4 regions of the Exiguobacterium sp. RIT452 genome follow, and region 3 is predicted to be linked to each of the others. Evidence: riboswitches for the same ligand, from Rfam matches in the RefSeq annotation. Region 3 holds a riboswitch; each other region holds the start of a gene.
What was found. Region 3 has a riboswitch for thiamine pyrophosphate ahead of thiT (energy-coupled thiamine transporter ThiT). Riboswitches for the same ligand answer to the same signal wherever they lie in the genome.
Positions count from the first base shown of each region.

Region 1: another riboswitch for thiamine pyrophosphate. It lies ahead of thiD (bifunctional hydroxymethylpyrimidine kinase/phosphomethylpyrimidine kinase); the one in region 3 lies ahead of thiT (energy-coupled thiamine transporter ThiT).
Region 2: another riboswitch for thiamine pyrophosphate. It lies ahead of tenA (thiaminase II); the one in region 3 lies ahead of thiT (energy-coupled thiamine transporter ThiT).
Region 4: another riboswitch for thiamine pyrophosphate. It lies ahead of D3D03_RS02690 (thiamine phosphate synthase); the one in region 3 lies ahead of thiT (energy-coupled thiamine transporter ThiT).

Region 1 is NZ_QXJB01000005.1:102,083-105,186, reverse strand. Features, by position in the region: gene thiE (thiamine phosphate synthase) at 1-65, opposite strand, end outside; gene thiM (hydroxyethylthiazole kinase) at 55-825, opposite strand; gene thiD (bifunctional hydroxymethylpyrimidine kinase/phosphomethylpyrimidine kinase) at 809-1,615, opposite strand; TPP riboswitch at 1,742-1,852, opposite strand; gene D3D03_RS12060 (murein hydrolase activator EnvC family protein) at 1,912-3,104, opposite strand, start outside.
Region 2 is NZ_QXJB01000001.1:277,904-281,007, reverse strand. Features, by position in the region: gene D3D03_RS01420 (sporulation protein) at 13-786, shown strand; gene tenA (thiaminase II) at 861-1,556, opposite strand; TPP riboswitch at 1,631-1,736, opposite strand; gene D3D03_RS01410 (DUF1002 domain-containing protein) at 1,926-2,807, shown strand; gene abc-f (ribosomal protection-like ABC-F family protein) at 3,086-3,104, shown strand, end outside.
Region 3 is NZ_QXJB01000002.1:231,283-234,386, forward strand. Features, by position in the region: gene D3D03_RS06695 (amino acid permease) at 1-654, shown strand, start outside; gene D3D03_RS06700 (thiamine diphosphokinase) at 714-1,328, opposite strand; gene thiT (energy-coupled thiamine transporter ThiT) at 1,328-1,888, opposite strand; TPP riboswitch at 1,952-2,058, opposite strand; gene rpe (ribulose-phosphate 3-epimerase) at 2,082-2,738, opposite strand; gene rsgA (ribosome small subunit-dependent GTPase A) at 2,740-3,104, opposite strand, start outside.
Region 4 is NZ_QXJB01000001.1:531,125-534,228, reverse strand. Features, by position in the region: gene thiS (sulfur carrier protein ThiS) at 1-23, opposite strand, end outside; gene D3D03_RS02695 (NAD(P)/FAD-dependent oxidoreductase) at 8-1,012, opposite strand; gene D3D03_RS02690 (thiamine phosphate synthase) at 1,009-1,605, opposite strand; TPP riboswitch at 1,697-1,799, opposite strand; gene nagZ (beta-N-acetylhexosaminidase) at 1,859-3,104, opposite strand, start outside; gene D3D03_RS02680 (OsmC family protein) at 3,103-3,104, opposite strand, start outside.

The DNA of each region.
Region 1 (3,104 bases), on a different contig from region 3:
ACCAGCCGGGGTCTGGATTGAAGACGTGGATCCGTCACGGCATACACTAAATAATCAGGCTTCATTAAAGTGCACCTCCCGGAGTGTCTCCTCTGTCATCAAGCTGACGGCATTAAACAAACCGGTCCGAAAATCACCGATTCCTTTTTTCTCATCCGCCTGCTCCCCGGCTTTCCCCATCAAATAGGTTCCTAAAGCAGCAGCTTCAAAACATGCATAACCAGTCCCTAACAGCGTCGCAATCAAAGAAGCTGTCATACATCCCGTCCCCGTCACTTGACCGAGCCGTTTCGTTCCAACATCAAGATGAAGCTCGTGCTGTCCGTCCGTCACGAAGTCAACCGGTCCTGTGACCACAATGACTTGATTGGATTCGGCCGCAAACACCCGGACTGCATGAAGATCAAGCGATTCTCCTTCGGCGACGTCGACTCCCTTTGTTGTCGTCGCCTGCCCAAGTAGCGTTTTGATTTCTGAAGCATTTCCTTTAATCACCGTAAATTGAATCTGTTGCAGCAATTCCTTCATAAAATCCGTTCGTAAAGTAGTCGCACCTGCTCCGACCGGATCCAAAATGATCGGTTTCCCTAAACGATTGGCGGTTTTACCTGCCAACAGTTGCGCCTTTCGCATCGCAGGATTCAGCGTTCCTGTATTGATCACGACGGCATCGGCAAGTGCCACCATCTCTTCAACTTCTAACAAATCGTCCGCCATGACAGGAGATCCGCCGAGTGCAAGTGTCATATTGGCACAATCATTGATGGTTACGGTATTCGTCAAATGATGGATCAATGGTTTTTTTTCCTCAATGGTTCGTAACATGATTTTCCCTCCAGAATTCATAAAAGTGATGCGTCGGTCCAATCCCGTGACCAAGCGCAAAACCATGACGAATCGCTTCCGTCACATACCGCTTGGCATGGGCTACACTGTCGGTAAGCGAGTCCCCTAACGCAAGGCGTGCTGCAATCGCAGCTGACAACGTACAGCCTGTCCCATGTGTATGCAGACGATCCAGACGCTCCTGCTCAAAGAAATGATGTTGACCTTGAGTGTATAAAAGATCCGTGGCTTGTTGCCCTTCCAAATGTCCGCCTTTCAGCAAGACGGCATCCACCCGTTGTTTAGACAGCTCGATTGTGGCCTGCCGCATCTCCTCGATCGATTGAACCGGATAACCGATCATCCGCTCGATTTCCGGAATATTGGGCGTCACGAGTGTCGCGAGCGGTAACAGTTCCTCCATCAATGCCTGCTTCGCATCCGTCTGCAGTAAATCGTGCCCGCCTTTCGCGACCATAACCGGATCTAAAATGATCGGAACGCGACAGTGCTTGAGTTGTTGCGCGATGACGTGGATGGTTTCTTGATTCGAGACCATCCCGATTTTGACGGCATCCACACGAATATCTGAAAAAATCGAGGTGAGTTGTGCCTCGACGAGCGCCGGCGACACATCTTCAACCGCCTGGACCCCCAACGTATTTTGGGCAGTGATTGCTGTAATGACACTCATACCGTAGACACCAAGGGCGGAGAATGTTTTTAAATCTGCCTGGATTCCCGCTCCACCACCAGAATCAGATCCTGCAATCGTCAGTACATGTTTCATATCGTTTCCTCACTTTCGTGTGAGCAAATCTAAGGAGAGAAAACGGACGACAAAACAAAAAGCGCCGTCCGCTGTAAAAAAGCAGACGACGCCATGAACGACCGGTTATACCGGACGATACTTTCATGTCTTCGATCTCAACTTTCCTACGCTGGTATTATCCAGTTCAGGTGACAGGGTCGAAAACAGAATGGTTTTCCTCTCAGCCGGACTCCTCCAGCTCCCCTAGTTGCTCGTAATAATATTCTTTTTCACTGTAGCACAGCCATAAAAAAAAAACGAGCCGAAGCCCGTTTTTAGAAATATCCGAGAGGATTGACCGTATTCGCCGGTCCTGTCGCACTATACTGGTATCCACCAACATGTAACTCAAAGTGAAGGTGTGGACCCGTTGAATTTCCTGTGCTTCCAAGTGTTCCAAGTGATTGTCCTTGTGATACGGTTTGACCCGCCCCAACAGATAACGAATTCATATGCGCATAAACCGTCGTATACACTTGTCCATCCAGGAAGTGTGAAATCATGACATGATTTCCGTATGGTCCGCCACTTCCGGCTGTAATGACTGTTCCTGCTGCTGCTGCGCGAATCGGCGACCCGACAGGACCACGGATGTCGACTCCATTATGGAATGTATACCCATTTACACCACTTGCTGGTCCGAATCCTTGTGAGACACCACCGGCTGCCGGTCGAATAAACTTCGCCGATCCAGCAGGCACACTGACGACAGGTGCAGGACTGTCTGCTTTTCCAGTCGACTTACGTGTCGTGTCAGCCGCTGTTTTTGAGGCTTGTTCAGCTGCTGCTTGTTCAGCCGCCGCTTTTTCTGCTGCCGCCTTTTCTGCTGCTGCTTTCGCTGCGGCTTTTGCTGCCGCAATGGCACGTTCCTGTGCTTCCAGTGTTGCCTGTAATTCTTTTGCATCGAGTAGCTCTGTCGTAAATTTCACTTTCCCTTTACGCAGCTTTTTCAACGTTGCACTTCGCTCTTTCATCTGCTGTTTCAACTGTTTCTTTTGAACAAGTAAAGCTTCTTTTTCTTGAACACGTTCTGCTTTTTTCGTAACAAGTTCAGCTTTTGCTTCAGCTAATTTTTCTTGTGTTTCCAAATACGACACGATCATCTTATCATCTTGTTCAGCGATCTTTTTTCCTGCCATGACACGACTGAACAGATCCCCTAAGTTTTTTGATCCAAAAATGACTTCTTCCCATTTAATTGAATTCCCATCATTTTCTTGAAGAACCCGTAACCGATCTCCGAGCAATTCCTCTTGCTTGGCTAACATTTCTTCATAACGAATAATCTCTTGTTCAAGATCTTCAATTTGCACATTCAACTGACGAATTTGCTTATTTTTTTCCGAAATCCGGAAGATGTTTTCATTAATCGCAGCATCAATTTTGTTAATTTCTTGTTGTTCGCTGGATATTTTAGCTTCCTGTTTTTTGATGGCTTTTTCCAACTTACGCTGTTCTGCTGCATTTT
Region 2 (3,104 bases), on a different contig from region 3:
GAGGAAAACAACATGTTCAAAAAAATTCTTTCACAAATCGGCATCGGTGCCGCAACGGTCGATACACGACTCGAACAAGATCACTGTGAACCCGGTGGAACGATCACGGGCGTCGTCCACATCAAAGGCGGCAGCGTCGATCAGGAAATCGCCCGGATTTATCTTGCCTTCAATACCCAATACAAACAAGAAGTCGGCGACAGTACGGCATTTACGACATTCACACTGGATCGGTTTGCGTTAAACGAAGCCCCGTTTACGATTGAAGCAGGTGTCGAACGCGAAATTCCGTTCACGCTCCAAGTACCGTTCAATACGCCGCTCTCCGTCAGCCAATCCAAGTCGTGGATTGAAACGGGTCTTGATATCGCGCAGGCGGTTGACCCTTCTGACCACGATGCTGTCGTCGTCAAAGCCAATGACTACCAATCGGTCATCCTTGAAGCGATGGAAGACCTCGGATTCCGTTTAAAGAAAGCCGATACAGAGAAATTACCGGGCCGCTTCCGGAAAGATCTGCCGATCGCGCAAGAACTCGAGTATTCAGCACGCGGCACCCATTATGCCCATAAACTGGACGAAATCGAAGTCATCCTGTTACAAGACCGGTCGGGCATCGATATCGTCGTCCAGATCGACCGCCGTGCGCACAGTCTTGGTTCACTGTTCAGTGAAATGGCCGGTACGGACGAGACGATGACAAAACTTTCGTTATCCAATCAGGATTTAACCAATCCGACTGCCGTCAAACAACGTCTGGCGGATTTGATTGAACGACACAGCTGAGTTATTTTTTTAGACAACAAACACCGGATCCGATTATCGTCGGATCCGGTGTTTGTTGATTTAAACGTTTTTCCTTACTTCGATGATGTGATTTCCATCGTCTGCATGTACTGTTTTTCAAACGTCTCTTCCGTCCACCCCATCTGCCAAAACATCAATTCATAATAACAACTTTTAACAAAATGTTGTTTCATCCGTTCCCGTTCTTCGGCACTTGCCCGCTCCGCCAAATCATTCAGACGATCAACTTGTTCAAAGACGACCCGTTCAAACCATTCGGAACTGTATGTCGCAATCCATTGCGCATAGATTGGAGAATCCGGCGTACAGCCTTGTAACTGCTGTCCGACTTCATAGTAAAGCCAATAACACGGTAAAATAGCGGCAATCGTCTCCCCCAGCGTCCCTTCACTCGCATGATGCATGTGCGACACATAAGCATAAGCCGTTGGTGCCGGTTCGAACTCAGCCAGCGTCTCGCTTGCAATCCCAAGCGGTTCAAAAAACGATTGGTGCAGACTGAGTTCTGCGGCATACGTCGATGTCGCATGCTCCGCCAGTTCAGCGATCGTCGCAAAATCTTGGGCTTTCGAAGCAGCGCGGGCCTGGATTTTCGCAAAATGTTTTAAGTAATAGGCGTCTTGCAGGACGTAATGGCGGAACTTCGCTAGCGGCAAAGTGCCGTCTCCGATCCCTGTGACGAACGGATGGCTAAAGCTGCTGTCCCAATACTGTTGTGCCGCTTGCCGGATTTCTTCACTGAATGTCATGTCGTTTCCCCCTTTGTTAATCAAAAAAACGCCACACCCGATGTCAGGCATGACGTGAAAAGACCATAAAAAGAGGATCGTCCACGCCACTTCCCTCCGTAAGTCCAAACTTAATCAGGTTCAAAGGGTCCGAACGTCTCCGTCGTCTCAGTCAGCCTACTGACTCCCCTAGTGGTCGCTATTTGATTTGTTTTGAGTTTATCATGATTTGATGTGGAATTGATCCTTTCTCGTCATTTCGCTCATTTTTTTTGTACAATGAACATGACGGAAGGTGGATGGCGGCTCGTCCTTGAGACCGATTCTCTTCTGTCGCCGGTCGATTAGACTAAATTTAGTACCTGATACTTAACTTATGGAGGAACTTTTATGAATAAAACAATCACATGGACGGCATCTGCTTTACTTGCTACCACCTTACTGCTACCGACGGCCGCATCTGCTGAGCAAGTGGTTGACAAAACAATCGTCACCCTTGGCGAATCCCTTGGGGCAAAGGATAAATCGTGGGTCTTGTCCCGCTTGAATGCACCGGAAGGCATCACTCCGATTATCGCAACATCTGCCGATGAAGAAAAATATCTCGGGAAAAATATTCCCCAATCACAACGGGGTGGCGGCATGTACTCTTCCGCTAAAATTGAGTTGGCGGAAAAAGGTGATGGATTATCTGTCGCGACCGAAAACATCACCTGGGTCACAAAAGACATGTACCTCAACGCCCTCGTCACGGCGGGTGTAACGGATGCGGACATTACGATCACGTCCCCGTACAAGGTAACCGGAACTTCGGCTTTGACCGGGATCATGAAAGCGTACGATCAAACCTCTGCCGAGACCGGCATCAAACTGACGGATGAACGAAAAGACCTTGCCCAGCAAGAACTCTCTGTGACATCCGATGTCGGGAAAACGGTCGGGACGGATAAAGTCGCCGACTTGATGAATGAAATCAAAGCGGAAATCGCGAAACAACAGCCGGAAACGAAGGTCGAAATTGAAAACGTCATCGTCCAAGTCATCCAAAACAATAACATCAATTTATCCGATGCTCAGATGGACCGGTTGACCGGACTGTTTAATCAAATGGAACAAGCGGACCTGAACTGGGGTCAAATCGAGAGTGGACTGAAAGATGCTGGACAAGATATCCAGGCCTTCGCGACCTCAGAAGAGACAAAAGGATTTTTTGCGAAGTTGTTTGATGGTCTCAGTGCATTCTTCAACTCGATTGCCGGCTTGTTTAAATAAAGATTAACGTTTTCTTTTCTGTCAGGCATGGTAAAATAGATGTATTGAATCGGAAAAGGTGGTGTGAAGACATGGGTTTTGCTGCGTGTAAGCATTGGTTGATGGAACAACTGTATCTGTTGCGCGCGATTTTTCATGGAATGGCGTTCTAAGGGACTAGTCTGCCCTTTTTTAACGAACCCAATACCTGAAAAATAAAGCAAAGCGCATCTTCCACGAGTCAAGGAGAGTGCTGTTTGCGCTCTCCTTTTTTTGATGCGCCAGAGAGGATATTTCATATGATGATCTGCGACATCC
Region 3 (3,104 bases):
ATTGTCGGTGCCTTGATTCCCTATGAAACAGCTAGCGGAATCAGCAGTCCGTTCATCATGGTATTTGACGCCATCGGAATTCCTTATGCGGCTGACTTGATGAACATCGTTGTCTTGACTGCCCTGTTATCCGTTGGAAACTCAGGCTTGTATGCGGCGACACGGATGTTATGGTCGATGTCGCAGGAAGGTATGATTTCAAAAAAACTCGCAATCATCAATTCGCGCGGGGTACCGATGCGCGCGTTGTGCTTTACGATGTTATTCGCCATGTTATCACTCCTGACCGCCTTTTTTGCAGAAGATACCGTCTTCATCTGGTTGTTGTCACTCGCCGGACTCGGGGCGCAGGTCGGATGGATTTCGATTTCTGCTTCACAGATTGCCTTCCGTCGCCAATTCATCAAAGACGGACACTCTGTCAATGAGTTGAAGTTCAAGACACCATTTTTCCCGGTCTTACCGATTCTCTCATTTTCTTTGAACCTGCTTGTTCTGATCAGCCTTGCCTTCCAAGCGGATCAACGGATCGCCTTATATATCGGTGTTCCCTTCTTCCTTTTGACATGGGCGTCGTATCATTGGTTCGTTAAAGGAAACCATCTCGCTGCCCAAACGGAACGTCAGGCAGCCAGTTCGACCTTAGAACCATAATCCAAAAGAACGTGATCGGCTGCAGGAGTGATTTCCTGACCGTCACGTTCTTTTTTCAGTCATTTTTTATTATCAGAGAGACTTCGTAATACAATCACTTCACCCGTGTGGACCGTGACATCGGCAAGCTGATGATCCGTCCATTCATTGCTGACGGTTAAGGAGCCGCCGACGGGCACGTCATGATCGGTCAGCGGATACTTGACACCCCGAAGCGTTAAACGGGTCGGAACAAGTGGGATGAAGGACAGGTAATGATACTGGTCTGCCTTGATTTGATCGTGTCCCTCCTGTAAGAAACGCACCTCTTCCCGCTTCGTCACAAGACGGGCTGCCGGAAACTGTTTCAATAAATAGACGTTTTGCAGGGTCATATCCAGTCGACCACCTGTCGCCCCGAAAATCAACACGTCCGTCACTTCATACTGTTCGTTGACATGACGCAAAGCGAGCTCTAAATCGGTTTCATCTTTTTCAGCCGGATGAATCACCGCCCCTTCCGGCGTATATCCAAGCGAATCAAAGTCGCCGATTGCCAAGTCAAACGCAAGACCTTGTTGTACTAGCGTAGCGACACCGCCGTCGACAGCGATGACCACCGTGTTCTCGTCGATGAACGGCGTTAAGGACGGGATGTCCTCGACCGGTCCTGCTGCAACAATCACAGCCCGCATCAGACACCTCGCGCCGAATAACGGAGGAGTCGTGGCGCCGTCGTAAACAAGAGTCCTGCGACGATACCGCACAACAGATACGACGGAACCATATACGTCGCATTGTAAATCAAGGAGTACGGGACGACCGGACCTTCTGCGTATTCAGCAAAGAAGACGATTCCACTGATGACATGGCAGACATACCGTAATCCGGCACCAAGGAACGTCGCCATCAGGACGATGGCCATCAAACGTCCGTTTTTCCCAGCCGCTGCCGCCTTTTTGACTTGACGGGCAAATAAACCACTCAGTCCAACAACACCAAATGCAATCGTATAATCGAGTAACGGTTGGACGACCGTCAAGATTTGCGGCGCGAACATCAGCTGAATCGTTCCGACGAGAGCTCCTGTCACGACACCACCCACGACGCCGTGACGGAACGCCATCACAAAAATCGGTAGCATCGCTAAGCTGATAGCTCCTCCTTGAGGCATCTTAAAGGGAATCAATAAATCAAACACCACTCCGATACTTGCAAAAATTGCAATTTCCATTAACATTTGTAGCCGTTTCATACTTGTTTCCTCCTAAAAATAAAATCGCAGGACGGCAAAAAGGCAGTACGACGAACGCCGTACTGCCTGCGTGCGCCACATCCCTACGTCCGTCTGAACGGAACAGGTTCGAAGGGTTAAAGTCCAATCACTTCTCTCAGCCGCTTGACGCGACACCCCTTGCGGTCATCATTAAGTTTTGTTTGCCTTTTTATTATACGTGAGCCGCATTCCGAATACTAGTGATTGCTTCCGTATAATCAGGTGCATTGTAAATCGCGGATCCGGCAACAAGGACGTTCGCCCCGTTTTCGATGCACAGCTTCGCTGTCTCCGCATTCACACCCCCATCAATTTCAATTTCAAACGTCAGTCCACGCTCTGCCTTTAGGTCTGCAAGTTGCTTCAGTTTCGTCATGACACCAGGCAGGAAGGCTTGACCGCCGAATCCAGGATTAACCGTCATCAACAAGACCATATCGACCTCTTCTAAGACATGTTCAATCGTCGTAAGCGGTGTATGCGGGTTCAGAACAACCCCCGCCTTCGCACCCGCTGCTTTGATTTGCTGGAGGACACGATGCACATGGTTCGTCGCCTCAACATGGAAGGTCACGATGTCAGCACCTGCTGCAACAAAAGCCTCCACAAAGTTTTCCGGACGATCAATCATTAAATGAACGTCGAGAACCATATCTGTTTTTTGGCGTAAACTGTTTAAGACCGGTAAACCAAAGGAAATGTTCGGGACAAACTGACCATCCATGACATCAAAATGAATGTAATCGGCGCCTGCCGCCTCGACAGCTTTGACGTCCCGCTCCAAGTTTGCAAAATCTGCTGATAAGATTGATGGTGCAATTTTAATCATCTCAATACCTCCGGGCTCGATTCTTGATTTCCTCTACAAACATACCATAATTCGTATACCGTGAGGGCATGATTTCGTGTGCTTCAATTGCTTCTTTGACGGCACATCCCGGTTCATTCAAATGCAGACATCCCCGGTATTTACAGTCATCCTGCAAGGCGACGAATTCTGGAAAACACCAACGCAATTCTTCGAGTTCCATTTCATGCGGGAAATCGAGGTTTGAAAAACCAGGTGTATCGGCGATTAACCCTTCACCGAGCGGAATCAAGGTGACATGTCGTGTCGTGTGTCGACCGCGTCCGAGTGATTTCGAAATATGACTCGTTTCCAGGGCCAGCGAAGGTTCAAGCGCGTTGAGCAACG
Region 4 (3,104 bases), on a different contig from region 3:
TTCCCATTCAATCGGATCTGCATGTATTCTCCTCCTCGTGTCGTCTGCAACAAAATGCCTCCAGCGTAACTTCCGGTTTTCGGTTCATGACACAATCGGCGAGGACTTGTGCCGTCACCGGAGCGAGCAAGATGCCGTGCCGGTGATGTCCCGTCGCGACCAACAAACCGTCAATTCCTTTGACCCGTCCAAGATACGGTAAGCCGTCACGGGTCTGCGGCCGGACACCGGACCAGATGTCAACCAGTGCCGCATCACGGATCGGCGGATACACGTCAATTGCTGCCGCCAACAGGTCCGAGATGCTGCCCGCGTTGACCGTCGTCGATTCCTCACCAACGTGTTCCGTTGCGCCGATGATAATCCGTCCGTCTGCTTTCGGGACAAGGTACACCGTCTCATGAAACAAAGTCTGCTCCAGTCGACCGGTTGTGAGACGGACAGATAGGCACTCACCTTTGACCGGAAGCGTATCAATCGGAATCCCGATCGTTTGCAACAACGGTTCCGATCCTCGTCCGCCGGCGATGACGACCTGCCGACCAACCTGTTGTCCCCGGCTTGTCTCCACCCCGGTTATCGTCCCGCTGTCCCGCAAAAGACGCAAGACACTTACCTGTTCTTCAATCACGCCACCCCGCTGTTCAATCGCTTGCCGTAACGCACGGACAAGCAACGGAGGATCGACTTGACCGACCCGTTCAAATTGGACGGTTTGCTTTGCCTGGCGCAGCTGAAACGGCAGTTCGAGATAACCGCTCGTCAACCCGGTCTCGTCGAACAATTGACGGACAAGCTGCGGATACAGGACACGGCTGACTGCCGCTAACGCATGTAACGGTTCCGACAGTTCTTCGTCCGTCGCGAGCATCCCCGCTGCCGCCCGTGTCGCGCCTTGTCCGACTGCCGACTGATCGAGCACGCGAACACTTTGCCCCCGATTTAATAACTCATAGGCGAGCGTCAAACCAATGATACCGGCACCGACGATTAATACATCCGGTTGTTTCATCGTCCAATCACCGCCCGGAACCGTCCGGCTGCTTCCGCCGGATGGATTTGTCCCAAAATCCCGGACAGGACGGCAACTCCGCTACACCCGGTCGTTAAGACATCAGACAGATTTTCCGGTTTGATTCCGCCGATGGCGATGACCGGGATCGATGTCCAGTCGACGACTTGCTGTAACGCATCGAGCCCCCTTGGCGCCACGCCGGGTTTCGAATCCGTCTCAAAAATATGACCGTACATCACGTAATCGGCGCCGGCTTGTTCCGCCACCATCGCTTCGGTCAACGAGTGAACCGATTGACCGATGGAGATCGTCGGAAACTGTGCCCGGACACGCTCGACCGACAGACTGCGGCGTGTCAACTGGACGGTCGTGCCGGTGACGAGTGCAGCATCGAGCCGGTCATGGACAACCAACTGGTCTGCGCGGACTCCTTGGTCGAGCAACGTATCAATGCAGGAAACCAATTCCCGGACTGACCAGGTTGGCTCCCGTAAGTGGATGCGATCGACGGACAGTGCGAGCTGCGGAAGGGTCTGTTCCAGCACTTCCTTACTGTCGCGTCCGGTTGTAATCAGGTGTAAATGTGACATCGTTCCCCCTCCTTTCCACACGAAAAAGGACCACCCCATGAACTGATGGAGTGGTCCTACGAAAAGGGCGACGCTTGGCGTTCCCTCGATAGATGATCGGATACCACTTCCCTCCGCTAGTACGAACTAGATCAGGTTCAAAGGGTCCGGATACTTCCGTCTCAGTCTGCTGCGAGACTCCCCTAGTGTAGATATTTATTTGTGTGGTACGTCTGTAGTTTACCACGGGTAGTCCGATTAGTTCCACCCTTGATTAGTGTCGCATGTCCGATTCGACCGCTTTGACCTGCTCGATCAAGCGTTGGTATTCGTCGACACGTTTCGTTTGCGACAAGTCATACGTTTGTTTTAAGCGTAAGACCCGCATGACTTTCTGGTTGAGATCGGCTGTCGACAGTTTCCCTTGTTTGATCCGCGCCATGATTTCCTTGTGAACGGACGCGTACGCGCCGGGTGAGGAAAACATCGCCATATCCGCACCGTTTTCAAGTGCAAGACCTGCCGCTTGAGCTAATCCGTACCGTTCTGTGATGGCTCCCATGACGAGATCATCCGTGATGATGACACCATCAAATTTCAGTTCACTCCGTAACACACCGGTCATGACTTCTTTCGATAACGAGGACGGTCGATTTTTGTCGAGAGCCGGGAACAGGATATGCGCGACCATGACCATTTCAGCCCCGTCTTGAATCGCCCGTTTAAACGGGACCAGCTCCGTCTGCTCAAGTTCCGCTTTCGTCGCATCGACCCGCGGCAGACCGACATGCGAGTCGACGGTCGTATCTCCGTGTCCCGGAAAATGTTTGACGACCGGCACGATATCTTCTTCCTTCATTCCCTGCATCAATGGCACACCGAGTCGTGCCACTTGTTGCGGGTCCGCACTGAGCGCCCGGTCGCCGATGATCGGATTCGCCGGATTATTGTTGACGTCAAGGACCGGTGCAAAATCCATGTTGAATCCGTAAAAACGGGAAATGGAGCCAAGCGTCTGCCCGACGTCTTCCATTAATTCCGGATCATTTTTTTGACCATATGCCAGGCTCGGCGACAGTTTGAGTTGTGCGTCCGGAACCCGGCTGACCCGTCCACCTTCTTCGTCAAAACCGACGAATGCCCGTTGATCCGACGTTTGCGCTTCATTGATGTCAGCCGTCAATGCCTTCAGTTGGCCGGATGACGTGATATTACCGCCGAGTAACAACACTCCACCCAGCGCATGTTGCTGCAACAGCCGGCGATCCGCTTCCGTCAATGCTGTTCCGGCCACACCGATGTAGAGCAGTTGATCGACTTTTTCCGCCGTCGACATCTGAGAGACCGTCTGCTTAAGTTCATTTTCCACTTGTTCCCGGGCAGACGGTTGCTCCGGTTTTTGTGGTTTCGGCTGTTTTGTTTCTTCGGCTTGCTTCGGTGCCGGTTCGTCCGGTTTCACCGTCTCGTCGGCACAACCGGACAACAGGACAGTTGCGAAGACAACAGGGAAAAACAGCTTC